Regions from separate parts of the Marinococcus sp. LNHM4E3-1 genome, predicted to be linked through region 1. Evidence: predicted binding sites of a transcription regulator. Region 1 holds the regulator's gene; each other region holds the start of a gene.
What was found. Region 1 encodes LexA, which represses DNA repair genes until DNA is damaged. Its sites were predicted from a motif close to CGAACATATGTTCG; they were not measured.
Positions count from the first base shown of each region.

Region 2: a site for LexA is predicted at 3,138-3,151, ahead of ACTRXI_RS05010 (YolD-like family protein). Genes of this name have one in related genera too.
Region 3: a site for LexA is predicted at 2,202-2,215, ahead of ACTRXI_RS05525 (type IA DNA topoisomerase). Genes of this name have one in related genera too.

Region 1 covers NZ_JBQLID010000001.1:395,394-402,965, forward strand. Annotated here, with positions in the region: gene ACTRXI_RS02005 (hypothetical protein) at 1-79, shown strand, start outside; gene ACTRXI_RS02010 (hypothetical protein) at 101-427, shown strand; gene ACTRXI_RS02015 (hypothetical protein) at 601-900, shown strand; gene ACTRXI_RS02020 (hypothetical protein) at 942-1,220, shown strand; gene ACTRXI_RS02025 (hypothetical protein) at 1,350-1,664, shown strand; gene ACTRXI_RS02030 (IS1182 family transposase) at 1,704-3,287, opposite strand; gene lexA (transcriptional repressor LexA) at 3,412-4,038, opposite strand; gene ACTRXI_RS02040 (hypothetical protein) at 4,197-4,439, shown strand; gene ACTRXI_RS02045 (YneB family resolvase-like protein) at 4,467-5,126, shown strand; gene ACTRXI_RS02050 (DUF896 domain-containing protein) at 5,194-5,433, shown strand; gene tkt (transketolase) at 5,621-7,572, shown strand, end outside.
Region 2 covers NZ_JBQLID010000003.1:257,655-265,226, reverse strand. Annotated here, with positions in the region: gene ACTRXI_RS05030 (nitric oxide synthase oxygenase) at 1-489, shown strand, start outside; gene ACTRXI_RS05025 (four-helix bundle copper-binding protein) at 601-930, shown strand; gene aroA (3-phosphoshikimate 1-carboxyvinyltransferase) at 976-2,322, opposite strand; gene ACTRXI_RS05015 (hypothetical protein) at 2,401-2,697, opposite strand; gene ACTRXI_RS05010 (YolD-like family protein) at 2,766-3,107, opposite strand; gene ACTRXI_RS05005 (6-phospho-beta-glucosidase) at 3,228-4,556, opposite strand; gene ACTRXI_RS05000 (glycoside hydrolase family 1 protein) at 4,629-6,023, opposite strand; gene ACTRXI_RS04995 (PTS lactose/cellobiose transporter subunit IIA) at 6,119-6,424, opposite strand; gene celB (PTS cellobiose transporter subunit IIC) at 6,446-7,572, opposite strand, start outside.
Region 3 covers NZ_JBQLID010000004.1:69,899-77,470, reverse strand. Annotated here, with positions in the region: gene ACTRXI_RS05540 (nucleoside hydrolase) at 1-896, shown strand, start outside; gene ACTRXI_RS05535 (DUF2584 family protein) at 954-1,196, shown strand; gene ACTRXI_RS05530 (2OG-Fe dioxygenase family protein) at 1,244-2,050, opposite strand; gene ACTRXI_RS05525 (type IA DNA topoisomerase) at 2,253-4,409, shown strand; guanidine-I (ykkC/yxkD leader) riboswitch at 4,441-4,539, shown strand; gene ACTRXI_RS05520 (DMT family transporter) at 4,637-4,978, shown strand; gene ACTRXI_RS05515 (DMT family transporter) at 4,978-5,295, shown strand; gene ACTRXI_RS05510 (DUF1516 family protein) at 5,412-5,750, shown strand; gene ACTRXI_RS05505 (potassium/proton antiporter) at 5,931-7,403, shown strand; gene ACTRXI_RS05500 (AEC family transporter) at 7,461-7,572, shown strand, end outside.

The DNA of each region.
Region 1 (7,572 bases):
CGGACAGGCCTACATCACCCGGTCGGATCAGAAAAGCATAGAGCTTGAAGGAAGCAGTGCCCTTCAGGAACAGTCGTAATCGAATAAAAGGAGGATGATGATGACACAGGAAGCGGATTTTTCCCAGGAAGGGCTGAAAGGCTACCGCATACGCCCGCTTCATTTTGCCGGGGAATCAGTCGAAGTGTATAAGGACGAAGAACTCGTGCTGCTCGTCCAGGTGACCACCTCAGCGATGGCAGCCGAAGCGAGTTTAAAGGAAGAAAACGTACCAGACTGGCTGTGGAGCATCGGCCTGGATTATCTGAAACAGGAAGCGCCGGCGGAAAGGAAGCGTCTTGTTATTACCGTGCAGGACGTGACGGACGGAGAAATAAACAAAACGTACGACAATTTATTGAGAGATTTCGAAGCGCCCTCGAGCTGAGAGGGTGCTTTTTGTTTTTATTTATATAGAAGAAAATGGCTAAAGGCTTCTTTTCCGGCAGGCAGAGAGAGAAACGGTTTTCACTCATTTGGGAAGGAAATTCTTTCGGAAAAAAACGGCCGGGTGTCTTCTCGAACCGAAAAAACTGTGGTATAAATAAGTGGAGGGGGTGGATGACAGTGGCTTTAGTGGAATTCAAATGCAGAACGCAGCCGCAGGTGACCTATAGCAGTGACGGTCATGAAATTCATTACAAGGTGATTGAATACGCCGATGGCTATGAAGTGGTGCTTCATTCGATGAGTGATTTTCAGCCGGCCGATGAAAAACTGTTATTTCATCAGGGAAGTCAGGTCATTCACGCCAAAGAGCATACTTACGTATTAGATACCTGCGATTGTGTGTACAGCGGTGAACCCGATGAAACCATCGATCATTCGATCTGTCACAAACCGTATTCTAAATCCATGTAAACAAACGCTAAGCGGAGCTTTCCTTCCCGGGAGGCTCTTTTTTGTGGCAGACGCAGGGACAAAAAACATTCCGGAAAATAGAAAGGGGCATACAAATGCTGCATTTTGAAAAGAAAGATCTTCACAATTTAAACCACGCGGAGGCGCCGTACGTATCCATTTACCAATACGGAAAAACGGACATCAGCAGCCATCCATCCGACAGCAGCCGGGTGGGGCTCTCCAAGCAGGGCATGATGAAGCTGATGAATTACTGGATTGAAGAAGGCAACCTTGATGATAACGATAAGCAGCAGATTAAAGAGTGGCTCGACCAGTAACCTTTCAGGAGACGGGGAAGAAATTCGGGTTTAGCAGCAAAGGTGCAGGGAAAAGGAATCACAATTCACCAATAGAAAAACGAACTTCAGGCACGTATCGGCGCCGAAGTCGTTAAAGGGGGAATCGTGATGGCACGCCTGCTTGACTTTTACCACGGACCGTATGAAGGCAGCCCGGGAGAGTCTGAACATTTTAATGGACCGGTGCTTCACATCTTTGAGCGCGACCAGCTGCTGCTGTCGATGCAGATTACGGCAGAAGCGCTGGGGACAAATGAACTGAACGTAGACATGACAACGGTGTATGAATGGCTCTGGCACCGGGGGCTTGAATTTATCGAACAGGAAAATATTACGTCAGCCACAGTGATAGTGATTACGGATAGAGATGTTGAAGGAAATAAAATTGTTACGTCGTACCGGACGCTTGCGTGCCGGGCATAATAGAAACGGGGCTGTCCCAAAAATCGAATGATGGCTCTTTTAAGCGGAAGCTGGAGATGATTCTCCGGCTTCTTTTTTTGTGGTTTCTGCTTTTTTCCGTAGATTATGGGAGACAGCCAATAATCCAAATTCCGTGGTCACCTTGGCGGTGCCCCGCAGGGCAAACCGACGAAAGCGACGGTTCGCTTTCAAGTGCCCAAAAACACTTTCGGCTTCGATTTTGCGCCGGGCATAGGTGGATGCTCCCTCGTCGCTCGTTAACGCCCGGCGGGCGATCGCCTTGCCCTCTTCATAGACCGGGTTGATGCGGACCTGTCGGTTGCCTTCTGCGGTGGTGCATTGGGGTTTCAACGGACAGTCGCTGCAGTCTTCGCTTTCATACCGCTTGAGGTCCCGCTGGTAGCCATAGCGGTCGGTGCGTCGCTCATAGGCTTGAAACCGCACTTTTCGGTGGTTCGGGCACCAGTACAGGTCGTCCTGTTCGTCATAGGTCCAGTTCTGCACCGGATGGATGGCCCGCTGAAAGGCCCGGGTCTGCTCCTGGCGCATGCGGGGGTATGGAATCAAAAACGGAATGGCTTCCTCGATCAGGGTCAGGTAGTTGGGTTCACTGCCATATCCGGCATCGGCAATAATTTGGCCCGGAAACGGGAGGGGCCGCTCGTCCAGCATCGTCAGATGCGGAAGCAAACACCGGGTATCCATCGGGTTGGGGTGCACCGTATAGCCGACAATGTACTGGTTTTCCGTACCCATCTGGATATTGTACCCCGGTTTCAGCTGGCCGTTACCCATGTGGTCGTCTTTCATCCGCATAAAAGTGGCATCCGGATCGGTTTTCGAAAAGCTGTTCCGCCCATCGAAGGTAGCCAGGTACCGCTCGTATTTGACCAGTCGCGGCAGATAATCCCGCTCGATCTGACGGTGACGCTTTCGCCACCACTTTTCCTCGGCTTTAGCTTCCCGGCGCTCTTCGGGTGATGCCGCGTCGGCCTGACGCGGCCCGGCCTTCTCCTGGCGTCCGGCCAGCTGGACCGCCACCGCCCGGAGGATATCGGCGTCGATCCGTTCCTGCCCGTCGGGCAGGGAAAGAAAAGGGGCCACTTCCTGCCAGAGCACCGCCAATTTCTCCTGGAGGCGCTGGTCATACCGGACGGTGGACTTGCGCCACACAAACGTATACCGGTTGGCATCCGCTTCGATTTTGGTCCCGTCCAGAAAATAATGCTCCCCGGTGATCAACTGCTCGTCGAGCAGTTCCTGAACCACGTGGTGAAAGAGCGGCGTGATGCGTTCCTGCATCTGTTCGGAGCGAAATCGGTTGATGGTCCGGAAGTTGGGCGTCAGGCCCCCGGCCAGCCACATCATGCGGAGGTTTTCCTGCAGGGCCTGTTCGATCGCCCGGGCCGAATACCATTCCCGGGCATAGGCATAGATGACGATTTTGGTCATGGTTTGAGGTGGATAGGCCGGGCGTCCCGCCGAAGAAGCTTGGGGACTCCCAAACCGCTCGGCCAGCCGATCAATGGTGTCGTTGACGATCCGGACCAGATCCCCCTCGGGGATCATGGGTTTCAGGCTTGTTGGTATCGGGAAGCTCTGTGTGTTATCATCGGTAAACATAAGAAATCATCCTTGTCGTATGGAGAGTGTCGTGACTTAACCATATCATCGAAGGATGGTTTCTTTCTTTTTTTGCGCATAGGAAAGGGGCTGTCCTATTTTTGGGACAGCCCCGTTTATGTGATTAAAAGATGGTGCGGAAAACGCCGGTGACTCTGCCGAGTATCGTACAGTTTTCTAAAATGATCGGGTCCATGGTGGCATTTTCAGGCTGCAGGCGGATAAAGTTTTCTTCTTTATAAAACCGTTTAACCGTTGCTTCCATTTCATCGGTCATAGCGACAATAATATCGCCGTTATCAGCGGTCTGCTGTTTTTGAACGACAACAAGATCCCCGTCAAAAATGCCGGCCTCTATCATGCTGTCCCCCTGAATGGTAAGCATGTATACCTGTTCTTCGTCGGTCACCATGCGCTCCGGAAGAGGGATGTATTCTTCTACATTTTCCACCGCAGTGATAGGCTCCCCGGCCGTGACTTTACCGATCACCGGCACGTACACAGCTTTGCTTTCGTGAATCGGCTCGCTGCCCTGGTCTTCAAGCTCAAGCACTTCAATTGCCCGCGGCTTAGTCGGGTCGCGGCGGATTAAATTTTTGTTTTCAAGACGGGCGAGGTGCCCGTGCACCGTTGAACTCGAGGCGAGCCCCACGGCTTCTCCGATCTCCCGGACCGAAGGCGGATAGCCTTTTTCTTTTACTTCTTCTTTTATATAATCAAGAATTTGCTGCTGGCGCTTGGATAGCTTCATCTCCGCACCTCCTTTTGAGGAATTTTTCTGAGTAAAGTATAGCATGAGGGGAACAAAAACGCAAACACCCGTTCTAATATTTCTGTTGACGGGAACAGGTATTCTGGTATACTGAATGAATATAAGAACATACATTCTCATTCAGGGGGAACATGCATATGAATAAACTCAAAACCTTCACTTCAACGGACTGGACGATGCTTGCTTTATTTGCATTCGCGCTTTTATTTTTGGTATATTCAGCGGACGCTTCGATCACTCCGGACACGCTGGGCGGCACGGAAGCAGACCGGCCGGCAGAAATCGTCTATGAACAGGAGCATCCGGTTTTGAAGGACAGGCCGGGCTATCAGGAACAGCCGTGGGAACGAACGGTTTCGTTTGACGCTGCCGAACAGTAAAACACGAACGGAAAGGAACGCAGACAAATGAAAGCATGCATCATTTACGCCCGGGTAAGTACGGAAAAAGAAGAACAGCAGTCCTCGCTTGCCAGGCAGCAGGAGGAGCTGGAGGCTCTTGCTGCAGCGAACGGTTGGGCGGTGCAGCAGACCGTGACAGAACAGGAGAGCAGCTATTCCGTGGAACGGGACGGGCTTCTCCGTGTGTTTGAGCTCCTCGATGACACCGGGGCGGATACACTGCTGATTACCGATGATACGCGGCTTGGACGCGGAAATGCTAAAATCGCCGTGCTCCATGAGCTGCAGAAAAGGGGCACGTCCATCTATACAGTAAAGGATGACGGGGAGCTCGAAATTGCGGATACCGATCATATGATTATGGAAATTTTGTCCATTGTGGAAGAGCATCAGCGCCGGCTGCATAATTTTAAAATTAAGCGGGGGATGCAGCGGGCGGTGGAAAACGGGTACCACCCGGAAGAAAACTTCGGATTAAACCGCAGCGGCGGCCGGAAGAAAATAGAGGTGCCCATTGAAGAAATTGTTAAGCTGAAACAGCGGGAGCTGACGTTTAAAGATATCGCTCTGACGCTCCGGGGCCTTGGCTATGATATTTCTAAAGCGACGGTGCACCGACGTTATAAAGAATATGAACAGCAGCGCGCGGAGATAGAACCGCAGTGATTTGTTTGCGGTACGGCGCTGTTTTTAATATAATAAAAAAGGAACGCCATTTTAAGGGAGGCAACTTATGCTTTCGAAAGAAAAAATTGACCGGATTAATGAGTTAGCCAAACGTCAAAAATCGTCGGGGCTGACTGCAGAAGAACAAGAAGAACAGCAGGCGCTGCGTCAGGAATATTTAAGTAAATTCCGTTCCTCGTTTAAAAACCAGCTCGAAAACGTAAAAGTGGTGGATGAAGAGGGCACGGATGTAACTCCAAGTAAGCTCGAGCGTGTCAAACGACGGAACCGCAGCTTCCGGCATTAAGATAAAAGAGAGGCCTGGTCTTAACAAAGAGCAGGCCTTTTGATTTTCTTCTTTCTCTATTAACACGCTTGTGTAATCGTTTTAAAACCTTTATCATAAAAGCGTACTAGAACACGGAAATTCCCGCGGGGTCAACTCATAAGTGCGGGTTTCCACCCAAAAATACATACAGTGGAGGGACATATGCATGGCAATTAGCACAGAACAGTTAGCAATTAACACGATTCGGACGCTGTCCATCGAAAGTATTGAAAAAGCCCAGTCGGGTCACCCGGGGCTTCCGATGGGAGCGGCGCCGATGGCGTACGCGCTCTGGACCAAATCCATGAACCACAACCCGGCCAATCCGGACTGGTTTAACCGCGACCGCTTCGTGCTGTCCGCCGGACACGGGTCGATGCTTCTATACAGCATGCTGCACCTGAGCGGCTACGACCTCTCGCTCGAGGAACTGAAAAACTTCCGCCAGTGGGGAAGCCAGACGCCGGGCCACCCGGAATACGGGCATACCGCCGGCGTGGAGGCAACCACCGGCCCGCTCGGCCAGGGACTGGCCATGGGCACCGGCATGGCGATGGCCGAACGCCATCTGGCAGCCAAGTATAACACCGACGACCACGCCGTAGTTGATCATTTCACCTACGTGCTCTGCGGCGACGGCGACCTGATGGAAGGCGTTGCTTCGGAATCGGCGTCCCTCGCCGGCCACCTGAAGCTCGGCAACCTGGTCGTGCTGTACGACTCCAACGACGTGTCGCTTGACGGCGCGCTTCACCAGTCGTTCTCCGAAAATGTGCTGCAGCGCTATGAAGCCTACGGCTGGCACACGGTCTTTATCGAAGACGGCAACGACGTTGATGCGATTGAAGCAGCGATCGAAGAAGCGAAGCAGTCCCCGAAACCGTCGATGATCGAAGTGAAAACCGTCATCGGCTACGGAGCACCGAACAAAGGCGGCACGAATGCGGCCCACGGCGCGCCGATCGGCGACGAGGAGTACAACCTGGTGAAAGAAGCCTACCAGTGGGACTACGACGCGTTTCATATCCCGCCGGAAGTAACCGAGCTGTTTGACGAAGTCAAGCAGGCCGGTGCGAAGGCCGAACAGGAATGGAACGAGCTGTTTGACGCCTACAAGCAGGCGAACCCGGAACTCGCCGGAGAACTCGAACAGGCGATTGCCGGCGAGCTGCCGGAAGGCTGGGACGCCAATCTGCCGGTCTTTACGGATGAAAAAGTAGCGACCCGTGCCGCCTCCGGCGATGTGCTGCAGGAAGTGGCGGCCGCCGTGCCGTCGCTCTTCGGCGGATCGGCCGACCTGGCCGGCTCCAACAAGACACTGATCAAAGCGGAGAATGATTTCAGCCGCAACGACTACACCGGCCGCAACATCTGGTTCGGTGTCCGCGAATTCGCCATGGCGGCAGCTGTGAATGGCATTCAGCTGCACGGCGGTCTGAAGCCGTTCGGTTCGACCTTCCTGGTCTTTTCCGATTACCTTCGTCCGGCGCTGCGCCTGAGCGCGTTGATGGGGCTGCCGCTGACGCAGGTATTCACGCACGACAGCATCGCGGTCGGCGAAGACGGCCCGACGCATGAGCCGGTGGAACAGCTGGCGGCGCTCCGGGCGATTCCGAACCTGAACGTGATCCGTCCGGCGGACGGCAACGAAACGGTCGCTGCGTGGCGCGTGGCGATGGAAAGCGAATCGACGCCAACGGCGCTCGTCATGACCCGCCAGGGCGTACCGACGCTCGAAGACACGAAGGAAAAAGCGGTGGAAGGCGTCCGCAAAGGAGCCTACGTGATCGGCGAACAGGCCGAAAAGCCGGATCTCCTTCTCGTAGCTGCGGGCTCGGAAGTGTCCCTCGCGGTGGATGCGAAAGCCCAGCTGCAGAACGACGGGCTGACGGTCAACGTCGTCAGCATGCCGAACTTCCACGCGTTCGATCATCAATCTGAGGAATACCGCCGGTCCGTGCTACCGGACGGCGTACCGGCGATGGCCGTGGAAATGGGATCGTCCTTCGGATGGTACAAGTATGTCGGCTCCCACGGCTCCGTGTACGGCATCGACCGCTTCGGTGCGTCCGCGCCGGGCGGGGAAGTCGTTGAAAAGTACGGCTTCACGCCGGACAA
Region 2 (7,572 bases), on a different contig from region 1:
AGCGATGCTTTCTCTACTCTCGGTTTAAAATGGTATGCTGTCCCAATTGTTTCGGACATGAAAATGGAGATCGGCGGCATCACGTATACGGCCGCGCCGTTTAACGGCTGGTACATGGAAACGGAAATCGGTGCCCGTAACCTCGCAGACGGGGACCGCTACGATATGCTGCCACGGGTTGCAGACGTACTCGGCATCGACCGGACGTACGCGGGAAGCTTATGGAAGGACCGGGCGCTTGTGGAGCTGAACCGCGCCGTGCTTCATTCATATAAAAAAGCAGGCGTCAGCATGGTGGATCATCACACGGCCGCCTCGCAGTTCAGACGGTTTGAGCAGCAGGAACAAAAAGCAGGCCGGGAAGTAACCGGAGACTGGACGTGGCTAATCCCGCCGGTATCGCCGGCCGCTACTCATATTTTCCACAGCTCCTACCGCAATATCATGCACACGCCGAATTTCTTTTACCAGCAGCACCCCTATAAATAATGATGCAAAGCAGCAGGGGAAGCAGGCAGGCTTCCCCATATTTTACGTTTGAATAAATACCCCTTCCGGGAACCCCTATACCAGTATCTAATATTAGAAAGGGTGATAAATATGAACGCTACACAGAAGGAATGCCTCGAAGCATGCATCGAATGTATGAAGCAGTGCAATCAGTGCTTTAACGACTGCCTCCAGGAAGACGACGTGAAAATGATGGCCGAATGTATACGTCTCGACCGTGAATGCGCAGACATTTGTGCTCTGACAGCTAAAGCAATACAGTCCAACAGTCCATTGATGAAAGAGACCGCTCAGCTGTGTGCAGAGGCCTGCAAAGCATGCGGAGATGAATGTGCCAAGCATGACCATCAGCACTGCAAAGATTGCGCAGATGCCTGCTACCGCTGTGAAAAAGCATGCCGGGAGCTTGCCGCATCATAATTTCTGCACAAAAGCCCCCTCCTAAAAATGGAGAGGGCTTCTTTTTTATGAAAATTTCACCGGTACACCGGCTGCTTCAAACAAATCGTAGAAGGTCGGACACGTTTTCGACACGCACCCCGGGTCTTCAATATGAATTCCGGGCACCTTTGCTCCAATCAGCGAAAGGGCCATAGCCACCCGGTGATCATCGTATGAGTGAAGCGACACGCCGATCGGCGTCCCCGGATATACTTTCAGCCCGTCCGAGTATTCATCCACCCGGATGCCCATTTTCTGGAGCTCTGTACACGCTGCGTGAATGCGGTCTGATTCGTGATGACGAATATGCTCTACGTCCCGGATCGTAATCGGTGCATCGGCAAACGGGGCCAGGGCAGCAACGGTCAGCGTCTGATCGGACATTTCCTTCATACTGAGCTCAAATCCTCCCGAAAGCTGTTCGGGACCTGTGACTTCAATGTAGGTGTCACCTTTTTCCACACGGCAGCCCATTTTTTCAAACACATCCACCATTCCTATATCCGGCTGGTTGGTGTCCATTGTTAAATTATTAATGCGGACCGTTCCGGCCGTTAGTGCCGCAAGGGCCATAAAGTAACTGGCCGTCGACGCATCTGCTTCAAGCGCCATGCTCCGGCCCTGAAAGCTTTTTGCCGGCACCTGCATATCGGTTAAATCCTCGTTGTACGTGACCGGTACCCCGAACTGATTCATTAAATCAAGCGTAATGTGTACATAGGCGTGCTGCACAATGTAATCCGGAATCCGGATACGCAGGCCTTCCTCTGTATAGGCACCCGTGAGCAGCAGGCCGCTGATAAACTGGCTCGATAATTTGCCGGAAATGGTCACTTCTTTCCCAGGGAGCCCGCCCGCATGAATTTCAAGCGGATAAAACCCCTTTTTATCTATGTAATGAACGTCGGCCCCGAGCGTTTCCAGGGCTTCCATTAACGGCTCCACCGGACGTTCACTCATTCGTTTGCTCGCTTCCACCTTGTAAACCCCGCTCCCCGCTGCTGCAAGCGGGCCCGGGAGGAAACGGGCCGTAGTACCGGCAGCGCCTATGTAAAGCTCTGCGTCCTCCTCCGGCCACCGGCCTCCGCATCCATGAATCGTAACCGTATCGCCCTCCACTTCGGACTTCACGCCAAGCGCCCGGAGCGCACCAAGACACCAGTACGAATCATCGCTTTTTAAAATGCCTGAAAGGGTGGACGTGCCTTCTGCCAGCGCGGCCATGATCAGTGCCCGATTCGTAAAGCTTTTACTCCCAGGCACTGTTAAAGAGGTCTGGATCGACCCTGGCGAAACCGGGGAAACGTGTACTTTGTCTACATCCGTTAATGAGGCCCACGGCGAGCGGGCCCGAAAATCTGGTGTACTCATAAAACATCCGTCCTCTGCATCTTTTTCTACATTACACCATGAACCAGTACTGCGCGCAACCAGCGTTTTTCCGAAGGCTTATACCACCCCGGTAAGTGCCGGACTGACCATAAACCAGAGCAGAAGCACCGCCATAACAATCCAGCCGCTCAGCTTCATCCATCCCGGCTCACGGCGCGAAAAAGCAATCATGCTCATAAATGCACTGAGCGCAAGCAGCAGAATGCCGATCGTCAGCAGCGAACCGAATAACGGTACAAAGGGACTGTTGTCGGGAAGGGAAAATACCGCTGAAACAATAATCGATACAGCAATCAGTCCGAGACCTCCCAGAGAAGACGTTAAAGAAATTCTGCTGAATTTTTTATCCTTCATTTCATCCTCTCCCTTTTGAGTTCTTTTCTTGTCTTCCTTTCCCTTACGCGTATTTCAAAAACGTGCGTTTACGCTTCCAGATCCATAATATCCTCCACGCTCACATGCCGGACGTCTCCACCTGCCTCTATCTTAATTGTTTTGTTCAGCGCATCCAGATGCAGAATTTTTCCGGTCATTTTTATTTCTGCATAAGGATCAAATACGTGAAGCGTCACTTCCGACCCGGCCGCCAGAGCTTCCTGAAGACGATGGGAAAATTCCTCAAGCTGCTGCTCATCCCAGAGCGGCCTGAACTTCATCCGGTCCTCTTTTTGATGACGCAGCCACATTTCCCGGTGCTCCGGTAGAATCATCCGGCTGGATTCCCAGCGCATATTCGACCCCGGGGTTAATTTGTTTTCTTTCATCCGTAACGCCCCCTTTCGCTTTAGTATACACGAACGTTTGTTCTTTTTGTGGTTTATCTTCAAAATGTGGAAATTTTTTCTGATAAAAAAGGCCTCCTGCATTAGGAGACCTTAATCATTTCAAGCCTTTTCTGTTTGGAAGAACTGCGGCAAATGCTCTCTATGGGCTTCGAGCATGTCATCAAGAATTTGTTTTGCTTTCGTATCGGACGGGACGAGTGGATTAATCGTCATCGCCAGAAGAGCCGTCTGGTAGTTTCCTGTTACCGCCGCTTCAGCAGCGACCCGTTCAAACGACTTGATCTGCTGCACGAGCCCCCGGACTGCCACCGGCAGCTCTCCGGCAGCAATCGGCCTCGGACCGTCCTTCGTAATGACGGAGCTGATTTCCACCGCCGACTCCGCTGGAATCCCTGCAATCGCACCGCGATTTTTCGTATTAACCGGCTGAATGTCCCGGGTGTCATTATATATCGAATTAATCAGGCTGCAGGCCGCTTCGCTGTAATATGCCCCGCCGCGCTGCTCAAGCTGCTCGGGCTTCGTCCGGAGCGTTTTATCGGCATAGAGGGTGAAAAGCTCCTCCTCCACTCCCTGGACAACTTCGGCCCGGGTGCCGGTTTCTTTGGCAGCCTCCTGTTCTTCAGCCAGCATTTCTTCTGTTTTATAGTAATACCGGTGATAAGGGCAGGGGAGCACCTGCAGAGCCCGTATAAATTCGGGCTCCCAGCCAAGCGCTGCGATATTTTTCATTGTGGAGGCATTCGCCGGGTCTGCCACTGCTTCGAGCGCCTGCTGCTTTATATCTTCGCCATCAAGGTGAATATTCAGCCCGTACACCATATGGTTCAGCCCGGCAAAATCAATCTGTATGCGGCTGCCCTCTACTCCAAGCGCTTCGGCCACCCCCATCTGCATTCCCACCGGCACATTGCAGAGGCCGACAATGCGTTCATGGTTTGTATAGCGCAGCACCGCTTCTGTTACCATGCCGGCTGGATTTGTAAAGTTGACGAGCCACGCGTCCGGGCACAGCCGCTCGATGTCGTGCACAATGTCAATAATAACCGGAATCGTCCGCAGTCCTTTAAACAGACCCCCCGGCCCGTTTGTCTCCTGGCCAATCACGCCATAGGAAAGCGGTATCCGCTCATCCTTCGCCCGTGCTTCAAGCATGCCGACCCGGAACTGGGTGGTGACAAAATCAGCTCCCGGAAGCGCCTCCTCCCGGCTGTAGGAAAGATGTACTGTCATATCAATACCTGCTTCGGCTGTCATGCGCTGGGCGAGCCTTCCTACGATCTCCAATTTTTCTTTTCCTTCCGGAATATCAACGAGCCACAGTTCCTTCACCGGCAGTTCGCTGTGTCTTTTAATAAATCCCTCCACAAGCTCCGGCGTGTAGCTCGAGCCCCCGCCGATCGTTACAATCTTAATACCTTCCTTCATCGTCCCACTCCTTTTTATGCATATATTTATATAGACCGGGCCGCCTGCGTGTAGACAGACGGCCCCGTAATGTTATTTTTCAAATCCATTATTTTTGTGAACGGCCGTGATCCAGTAGGCACTCTTTTTCGGCATGCGCTCCTTTGTATCAATATTGACGGAAAAATAACCGTAGCGGTTTTTATATGCATTCATCCAGGACCAGTTATCGATAAACGACCAGAGATGATAGCCTTTGGCGTTAGCTCCTTCTTCGATGGCCCGGTGCAGCCATTCGAGATGATCCTGAATAAACTCAATTCGGTAATCATCCTGAATCATCCCATCTTCCATAAATCGGGCTTCATCCTGTACCCCCATGCCGTTTTCAGAAATGAACGACGGAATATTCCCGTAGTTATCCCGGAGATTCATCATGATGTCATAGACACCTTTCGGATAAATCTCCCATCCGCGGTACGGGTTCATCTTCCGGCCGGGCATTTCGTAGTGGTCGAAAAACCATTCCGGCAGTATCGGAGCACCTGGGTTCGGGAGATTTTCCTTCGCTTTAACCCGGCGAGGCTGATAGTAGTTGACCCCCAGCAGGTCGACTTTCCCTTCCTGAATCAGCTCCTTGTCCCCGCTCTCGGTTTCCGGAAGCACCCCGTGCTCCCCGAGCAGGTCAATCAGCTCCTGCGGATACTCCCCGAGCACCGTTGGATCAAGAAAGCTCCGGTTGAAAAATAAATCTGCAATCCGGGAAGCCTTCAGATCTGCCGGATGGCTGCTTCGTGGGTACGAGGGCGTCAGGTTTAAAATGATGCCGATTTCCCCGCCAGCGCGGTCCTTTTCACGAAAAGCCTTCACCGCAAATACGTGGGAAAGAAGCGTATGATAGCCTACCTGGGCCGCCCGCTTCATGTCGACGACGTTGGGATAGTGAAAGTCATACATGTAGCCGCCCTCCACTGGAACAATCGGCTCATTGTGCGTGAACCATTTTTTTACCCGGTCGCCAAACAGATCAAAGCAGATGCCAGCATAACGGCCAAAGTATTCCGCCGTCTCCCTGTTTTCCCAGCCGCCAATCTCCTGCATCGCCATCGGCATATCAAAATGATATAAACAGACAAATGGCTCCACGTCCTGCGCAATCATTTCGTTGATAACGTTGTTGTAAAAATCAACGGCTTCCGGATTCACTTCCCCGGAGCCGTCTGGTATCAGCCGGGACCAGGAGATCGACAGGCGAAAGGAGTTAAAATTAATGTCCTTCATCCGGGCGATGTCGTCCTTGTACTGATGGTAAAAGTCGGACGTGGTGCCGGGGCCGACCCCGTTAAAAAAACGATTCGGCTCTTCTTCAAACCATTGATCCCAAATATTTTTCCCTTTACCGCCTTCCTTCGCGGCGCCTTCAATCTGAGTGGCGGATGTGGCCGCCCCCCACCAGAATCCTTCTGGAAACGTGAACTGTTCTGCCATAGATGGTACCTCCTAAAATGGTTGGGCCTGAATATGTTTTATAATAAGCAGGAGCCCGGCCCTCTTTTTCTTTTTGCCAGGCTCCTTTTTCATAGTTAACGAGTGCGGTACACTTCCACGATCTCCTCCGCCAGATCTCTGACCGTCATGGAGGTCATCAAATGATCCTGCGAATGAATCAGCATGACATTAACGGAAAAATCTTCGCCGCTTGCTTCTTTCGTGAGCAGGTTAGTCTGATAGGAATGTGCTTTTCCAAGTTCTTCCCCTGCTTCCTTAATCAGTTCTTCTGCACGGTCGAAATTTCCCGCCTTCGCTTCCTGGATCGCTTCCATGGCGTTTGCTTTGCCGTTGCCGGCGTATAATATAATCTGAAACGCCGTTTCTGTTAACGCTTCCATATTCTCCACTCCTATCCTGATTTAACCGCTTTTTTGCTTGTTGTCTGCATTTGTCATTTCTTTTTCTGCCTCTACTTCGTTCCGGAAATACTGACGGTCCAGAATACGCAGGAACGGGAACCAGATGATAAACACCACAGCCAGGTTAAACAGCTGCAGGACAGCCCCCTGCCAGGCATTCCCAGTAGCCAGAAATCCGCTTAAGAAAATCGGGGTGGTCCACGGAACGATAATTCCTGCCGGCTTTGGCACGAGACCGATCGACATCGTTACATATGTGATGACTGCGATCACGACCGGAGCCACCAGCCACGGAATTAATACCAGTGGGTTCATAATGATCGGCAGACCGAAAATAATCGGTTCGTTAACGTTAAAGAATCCTGGAGGCCCACCGACTTTACCGAGCTGTTTTGCCTGTTTGCTGCGTGCGAGCATGAACAGCCAGAGCACAATCGCAAGGGTCATGCCGGAGCCGCCCATTCCTACAATAAATGTATCAATAAATTGCTTTGTTACAACGTTTGGAAGCTCTTCTCCAGCCTGGAATGCGCTCAGATTCTGCTCGTTCAGCGCGTACCAGATCGGGTCGAACACGGAGTTAACCAGAATCTGTCCGTGCAGGCCGAAAAACCAGAATACCTGAATCATAAGAACAGCTATGATCGTAGCCGGCAGCCCGCTGCCAAGCGCGGTTAACGGTTCCTGTAACACGGTGTAAATAAAGTTCTGGGCAGACTCAAACGGGGTAAGACTGAACAAAATACGGATAGCGAGAAATACTGATAAGGTCAATGACACTGGGATTAAGGCGCTGAACGATCTGGAGACAGCCTCCGGAACTCCGGCCGGCATTTTGATCGTCAGGTTTTTCTGTACAAAGTAGCGGTACAGCTCGGCTGCGAGAAACGCGGTCAGTATACCGACGAACATGCCTTCCGCCCCGAGAGTGGAAGTAGGTATAACTCCCTCAACGTCTTCGAAGGTCTGCGGTGTTAATATGATAAAACCAGCCAGAGCAACAACCCCGCCGTAGAGTGCTTCCACGCCGTAAGAGGCTGTTAATTTATACCCTATACCGATGATAACAAAAAGTCCCATAATACTTAGCGTGGATGCCGAAGCCGGACCAAGCGCTGCCTGATAGG
Region 3 (7,572 bases), on a different contig from region 1:
TGGACCCTGGGCACGACGATGTAATTGCATTATTTCTTGCAGCCGGCCATCCGGACATGGATATCCGGGCTGTGACGACTGTTTCAGGAAACGCTGATATAGGAAAAACAACAAGAAACGCTTTAGTGGCCGCTGATACTGCAGGACTGAGTGGAGTGCCAGTGGCAGAAGGGGCGGGAAGGCCCATGGTCCGCATGCCGGAGCACGCTCCTTCTATTCACGGGGAATCCGGCCTCGACGGACCGGAGCTTCCAGCGCCGACACATATGGTGGAGGAACGACACGCGGTGGATGTAATGGAAGATATACTGCTTCATTCGGAGGAAGAAATTACTGTTATTGCGACCGGCCCGCTTACCAATATTGCACTACTGTGCCGGAAAAATCCGAAGGCAGCTGGTCGTATCCGCCATCTGTCGATTATGGGCGGCGGCACATTTGGCAATTGGACACCTGCAGCAGAATTTAATATTTATGCGGATGCCGAAGCGGCAGAGATCGTTTTTACAAGCGGTATTCCAATCACGATGTGCGGCCTCGATGTTACTCATCAGGCGTTATCCTCCGAGGCCGTGGTGGAAAGGATTAAAGAGATACCAACAATGGCGGCCCAGTTTACCTATGAACTTCTTGATCACTTCCAGCGTGCCTACGAGGAGCATTTTCAGCTGACGCTTCCACCGGTTCATGACCCTTGCGCGGTGGCAGTATGCCTGCAGCCGTCCCTGTTTACATTTGAATCGGCCGAGGTAAAGGTTGAAACAGTGGGAAAGCATACGTACGGGGAAACAGTCATTGATACTTCCGCTGCAGAAGGGCCGGTGCAGGTCGCAACAGCAGTCGATAATGATAAATTTTGGGATTTAATCGTACAATCGCTTAAAAATCTGCCATAATGGAAATAGATAAGTAAGCGTTATTATTATAGAGACAAGGGAGCAGGAGGGACGAATATGGGTTTTTCTGTAGAAATGAACTGGGAAATTATTACGAATAAGCAGGCCGAGCGCCTCGATGAAAGAAACTTTCGGCTGATTAAAGATAATTATCAAATGTTTCCGCTCGATCACCCGCTTCCAATTCATACCTTTGCCGAAAAAGTACCTTTTGGCAAGGCGGTTATTCACCGGGTGGAATGGGAATCCCACCGCACCACAATTGAATACGAGCTTGTGTCATTAACCTCTGTGAACTAAGCAGATAAATAGTAAACCCCCGGGGCAGCAGGCGCCGGGGGTTCGGTTTATACATAATCCATATTGTTTGTGTCGCCGTGCATGCTGCGGATTTCATCCGGATTGGCAACGACGGTCGGCTGATAGTCAATTAAAATGGCAGAACGCTCTCCAGGTCCGTCCTCCGGTCCCTTACGGACAGAGCCGACGTAATGAGTGACCAGCGGATCATACACCCCGTAGGATTCAAGCGGACGGGTCATGTAAAAGGAGTCAGTAATTTTTTCCTTTTCAACGTCCTCCGGCATCCGTCCGCGGACCTCCGGCACAGAAATGACGTTCCGGGCACCTTCGATATTGCGCCGGCGGATCAGGTGGGCAAACGTGAACGGCTCGCCGTCCTGGTGCAGTGTGTTTGGTGAGGAAAAAGCTTCGTCCTCCTCCGATTCAACATGAAGTTTCACAAAGTGGACGCCCGCATGAAAAGGCATCAGTGCATCTTCGCGCGTCCAGAATGTCTGGCGGAAATTAAAGGCGATCAGTGCTTCAAGCAGCCGGTTGTGCCTGACGTGTTCGGGAATTGCAGGGAAGCGGCGGCTCGCATCGGGATATTCCGGATTGAACGATCCCTGAAAATAATCGTAGTAGCTTTTGCCGTTTTTAACTGTTTCCGGCAGCCATTCGATCCGGTGGGTGCCCGGAAAAATAACGGCACGGCCGTACTGCCGGTAACGATTCAGATCCGGAGCGTAGTCATCTGCCGGAAGATCGTCAAAGGCTGCGGTAAGAGCAGCAAGGTCTTCGTCGCCGTAGCTGTCATGCAGTATATCGGCTAAATCATAATATTCGTATCCCTGCTGTTTTAAAGGCTTCATTTGTCTATTTCTCCTCCCGAATGGTGGTTTCTTCGAGTGGAAGCGTCCTTCCATTGTTTTCACAAATGCTAGTGTATCACGCCCGGCCGAAGTTGAGTATATGAAAGGCAGGCTTCATCTTTCGTTTTTGTGACAGATTCATTATAATTAAAGAACAAATGTTCTTGAATTCAAAGAAATCAGCGAAGAGAGGAATTTCTTTATGCCAGTGATCTTAGCGGAGAAGCCGTCCCAGGCAAAAGCCTATGCGGCCGCGTTTCAAATACAGGAAAAAAAAGACGGATATATGAGGCTGAAGCCGTGCAGTCTATTTCCGGACGGGGCAGTGCTTACCTGGGGGTTTGGCCATCTGCTCGAGCTCCGCGCTCCGGCCGATTACGAATCTTCCTGGAAAAAATGGTCGCTCGACACTCTCCCGATGCTTCCCGCCCATTTTCGCTTTAAGCCTAACCCGCGGGCGTTCAAGCAGCTGAAGGTCGTCAAGCAGATGCTTCAGGAGGCCGACAGCATTATTATTGCGACCGACTGCGACCGGGAGGGCGAAAACATTGCGCGAAGCGTCATCGACTATACGAAAACCTCCCATAAACCGACCCGGCGCCTTTGGATCAACAGTCTGGAAAAGGATGAAGTGTATAAAGGGTTTGAGCAGCTCCGGGAGGGAGCAGACTATCTCCCTCTTTATGAGGAGGCGCGGGCCCGCCAATTTTCCGACTGGATTGTCGGCATGAACGCGAGCCGTCTGTATACGCTGCTGTTAAAGCAGAAGGGCATCAATGAAGTGTTCAGTGTCGGCAGAGTCCAGACGCCAACACTCAAGCTTATTTACGACCGGCAGAAGGAAATTGAGGCATTTGAGCCCGAGCCTTACTGGGAGCTTGAAGGAACCTTCCGTGCGGAAGCGGGGGAGTATAAAGGAAAGTATAAAAAGCGCTTCGGCTCGAAGGAAGAGGTGCTCCGTATCTGGAAGGAGCATGGATTGAAAAAGGATACCGAAGGCACGATCAGCAGTATAAAAAAAGAAGAGAAGCAGGAAAAGCCCCCGCTTCTTCATTCGCTGTCGAGCCTGCAGACGACGATGAACAAAAAGTATAAAATGAGTCCGTCGGCCGTGCTTAAAACGGTACAGAGCCTGTACGATGAACCATTAAAAGCTGTTTCCTATCCGAGAACGGATACCCGCCATATCACGTCAGGGGAATTTAACTACTTGAAGGGAAACCTGTCCCGGATGCAGGAGTGCATGAACGTCTCCTTTGAACCGGCGTCCACTACGCCTTCGAAGCGGTTTGTAGACGGCAGCAAAGTCCAGGAGCACCATGCGATCATTCCGACCAAAAAAGTGCTGAGCCAGACGCAGTTTGAAAAGCTGAACCGGTCCCAGCAGCAGGTGTATAAAGAAGTTATGAACAGCGTGCTCGCTATGTTTCACCGCAACTATATGTATGAAGAAACGACTGTTGAAACCGATGTCCAGGGACTTATTTTTGAAAGCAAGGGCCGGGTGGACAAGCAGCTGGGCTGGAAGGAGCTCTTTCCGGGACCAAAAAAGAAGAAAGACCAGGAGGACAACACCCTCCCTCCATTAACCAGGGGAGAGCAGGTGGAGGCGTACGTCCAGGCAGCCGAAAAGGAAACCCAGCCGCCCAAGCCTTATACCGAAGGACAGCTGATCAACATGATGAAGTCCTGCGGCAAATGGATCGAGGATGATGAAACATCTAAAAAAGTACTGCAGGAAACGGAGGGTCTCGGGACCGAGGCGACGCGCAGTACCATTATTCAAACACTGCAAAAGCAGGAATATATCCGGATTCAAAAGAACATTGTGGAAGTGACCGCTAAAGGGCGGGCGCTGTGCGAAGTAGTAGAAGGGACACTTTTGTCCAAGCCGCTGCTGACCGCGAAGTGGGAAGCTTTTTTAAAGCAGATCGGAAGCGGGGAAGCGGATAAGGAAGCTTTTTTAAAGCAGACAGAGGCTTTTACGAAAAAACTGGTCGAAGAAGCGCCTGCCGGCATAACGAATATGCAGACAAATCCGGAGCAGGTAGCCACGTCTAAAAAACAGCCGCAGCGCGCAGAGCCAATCGCTCTCTGTCCCGTATGCCAAAAGGGACAGCTGATGGAGCGGAAGTCCTTCTACGGCTGCAGTGAGTATGCCAACGGCTGTAAATTCACCGTTCCTAAAACGTTATTGAAGAAAAAAATTACTCAGGCTCAGGTTAAAAAGCTGTGTGAAAAAGGTGAAACGCAGGTGATCAAAGGGTTTAAAGGAAAAAAGCCGTTTGACGCCAAATTAAAACGAAAAGAAAATGGTGTGGAATTTGTGTTTCCATCTAAAGACAATGCCTCCTCGTAGACAATATCCCGAAATTTGATATACTGAGGGGCAGAATGTTTTCTAGGGTTCCGCGGCAGAGCCGGTCTGGTCCGAGAGAAAACCCGCAAACAAATAGTTTGCGCCACGGAGGGATAAAAACCCGGGAGATCTTCGCTGCGAAGACTTCCCGGGTTTTTTCGCGGCTGAAAGCTGAAATGAATATTTCCGGGAAATAATTAAGCAAGCGCCGGCAAGGAGGGGCTGTAATGGGATGGATTAACGTTGCTTTGGCAGCAGCATTTGAAATTCTCTGGGTCATCGGTTTGAAGCATGCATCGGCCGGATGGGAATGGGCAGGAACACTAGTAGCTATCGTACTGAGCTTTCTCTTTTTAATTCGGGCAGGCGAGCATCTTCCGGTAGGAACTTCGTATGTGGCCTTTGTCGGCATTGGGACGATCGGAACGACGGTCCTTGATATGATCTTTTTCGGTCAGCCGTTCGCATGGATCAAGCTGGTCTTTATTTTCATGCTGATTGCCGGAATTGCCGGTCTGCATACAGCTTCCGGCCGGGCAAGAGTAAACGAAGGGAGCGGTGGACAGTGATGACATGGCTGTATTTGATCGGTGCAGGTATTTTTGAGATGATTGGTGTTTCTATGATTAACGAATGGATTCAAAAACGGGTCATCTGGCCGCTGTTCATGATTGCTGCCGGGTTTGGAGCAAGCTTTTTTCTCCTTTCCCTGGCGATGCAGACTCTCCCGATGGGCACTGCGTACGCTGTCTGGACGGGTATAGGCGCAGCAGGGAGCGCACTGTTCGGGATGCTTTGGTATAAAGAGCCTGCAAACACGGGCAGGCTTATAAGTATTGCGGTGATCCTTGCTTCGGTTGTAGGTCTAAAGCTGATAGCGCCATAAAACGTTCAAAAACAAAAATTGCTACGGCTTGAGCGCAGGCTTTATTTTGATTATAGTTACAATCAGGTGAAACATTTGGAGTAGAAACTTAATAAAGACTGAAAGGAGGAAAACATATGGATCTTCAAAGTATCTTATACGAAGCACATTCCGGTTCATGGGCGTTTTTGATCATTTTCTTTTTGATCAGCTACCTTTTCCCAAAACAAAAAGTAACAATGATGATTGAGCGGCTGTTCGTGGTTATCATGATTCTTTCTGGCGCAGGTATGGTGGCGCTGTATGGCTTCCCGCTCCTTTCCATTATTAAAGGTGTGTTGGCCCTCATATTTATCGGGGTAATGGAAATGATGTTTGTGCGTCGGCGGGCAGGGAGAAAACACGCTATGTTCTGGATTATATGGATCATTTTATTCGCAATTATCCTGTCCATCGGCTACGATGTGATTGGGTAATACAGAGAGCATGCTGCAAAACAGCATGCTTTTTTATATGCGGGCATTTTTGGGTATAGAAGGGATAGACCAGATGGCCTGAATATCATTATTTTTTAAACGAAAATTACATGTATCATGCAAGTAATACATAAAGAAGCCAGGGGTACAACTGCGGCAGGTGAAAGGAGGAAGCGGGCATTGTTTGAAGGGAACGCGAATGTGGATTCATTTATATTATTAGGGGCACTTCTGCTTATTTTAGGTGTCATCGTAACGAAATTTTCGACACGGCTCGGCGTGCCCTCACTTATTTTGTTTATTATTCTAGGTATGCTGATGGGAAATGATGGTTTTGGCATTATTGAGTTCGAAAATGTCCAGCTTGCCCAAACCGTCGGAATTATAGCCCTAATCATTATTTTGTTTGAAGGGGGTACCCAGACAAGGTGGCGCGATATCAGACCGGTGGTGGGGCCTTCCGTAACGCTCGCCACGTTTGGCGTTCTGTTTACGGCTGCCCTGATGGGGCTGGTGGCAAAGCAGCTGCTTGATCTGACCTGGCTCGAGGCGATGCTTCTCGGAGCTACAGTCGGTTCGACAGACGCCGCTGCCGTCTTTGCCGCTTTGAAGGGACGGAGCATTGATAAAAAAATGGGGTCCACCCTCGAAGCGGAATCGGGGAGTAACGACCCAATGGCGGTGTTTTTAACGCTCTTCTTTATTGAATTAATATTGGCAGATTCGCCAAACGTCTGGCTGCTATCCGGTGCATTTTTCTGGCAGATGGGCGCCGGTCTTGCGATGGGCGGGTTGTTCGGATGGGCAGCCTCATGGACCATTAACCGTATTAACCTGGATTCTAGTGGACTCTATCCTCTGTTTGCGATCGCTTTCGCGCTGTTAACCTACAGTGTGACCTCAAGCATGAGCGCAAGCGGGTTTTTGGCAGTATATGTAGCAGCGCTTTTAATAGGTAACTCCGATTTGATTTACCGCCAGCCGATTTACCGGTTCAACGAGGGCATGGCGTGGATGTCCCAAATAAGCATGTTTATCATCCTGGGATTGCTTGCTTTCCCGAGAGACATTTTGACCTGGTCAAACATCACCATGGGACTCATATTATCAGCGGTTTTAATGTTTTTGGCCCGTCCGCTGGCTACGTTTTTGTCGACTTCCTTTTTCGGCTATAAACCAAAGCAGAATATATTTTTATCCTGGGCAGGTCTGCGCGGGGCGGTGCCGATTATTTTGGCTACATACCCGATTGTTGCTGGTGTGGAGTCGGGCAGCCAGATTTTTAATGTCGTCTTCTTTATTGTGCTGACGTCTGCACTGATCCAGGGGGCGACCATCGCTCCATTAGCGAAATGGCTTCACCTATCCGGTCCGCTCCGCGAAGCGCCAACTCATTCCCTGGAGCTCGTATCACTCGGAAAAGCGAACGCAGAAATTATGGAATTTCAAACGAATGAAGCGACGCCGATTGTCGGGCAGACGCTCCAAAGCATTGAATTTCCCGCATCTGCGCTGATCAGCGCGATTGTCCGGGACGATGAACTGGTCACTCCGGTTGGTGAGACAATAATCCAGGCCGGTGATTATTTGTATATTCTTGTATCACGTAAAGAAAAACGTATTTTAAAGCAGATGCTGCGGCACGATTACTGAGAAAAAGCGGCCAGCGTTAAGAGGCATTAAATTTGAGGAAAGAAGGAAGGGCTCCGCATGGGTGTGCTGATCAATGTATTGATCCCAATCATTTTAATATTTACGATTGGCTATTTGCTGCAGAAAAGACAGGCAGTGGATATTCGGCCGGTGTCGGCTGTCGCTCTTT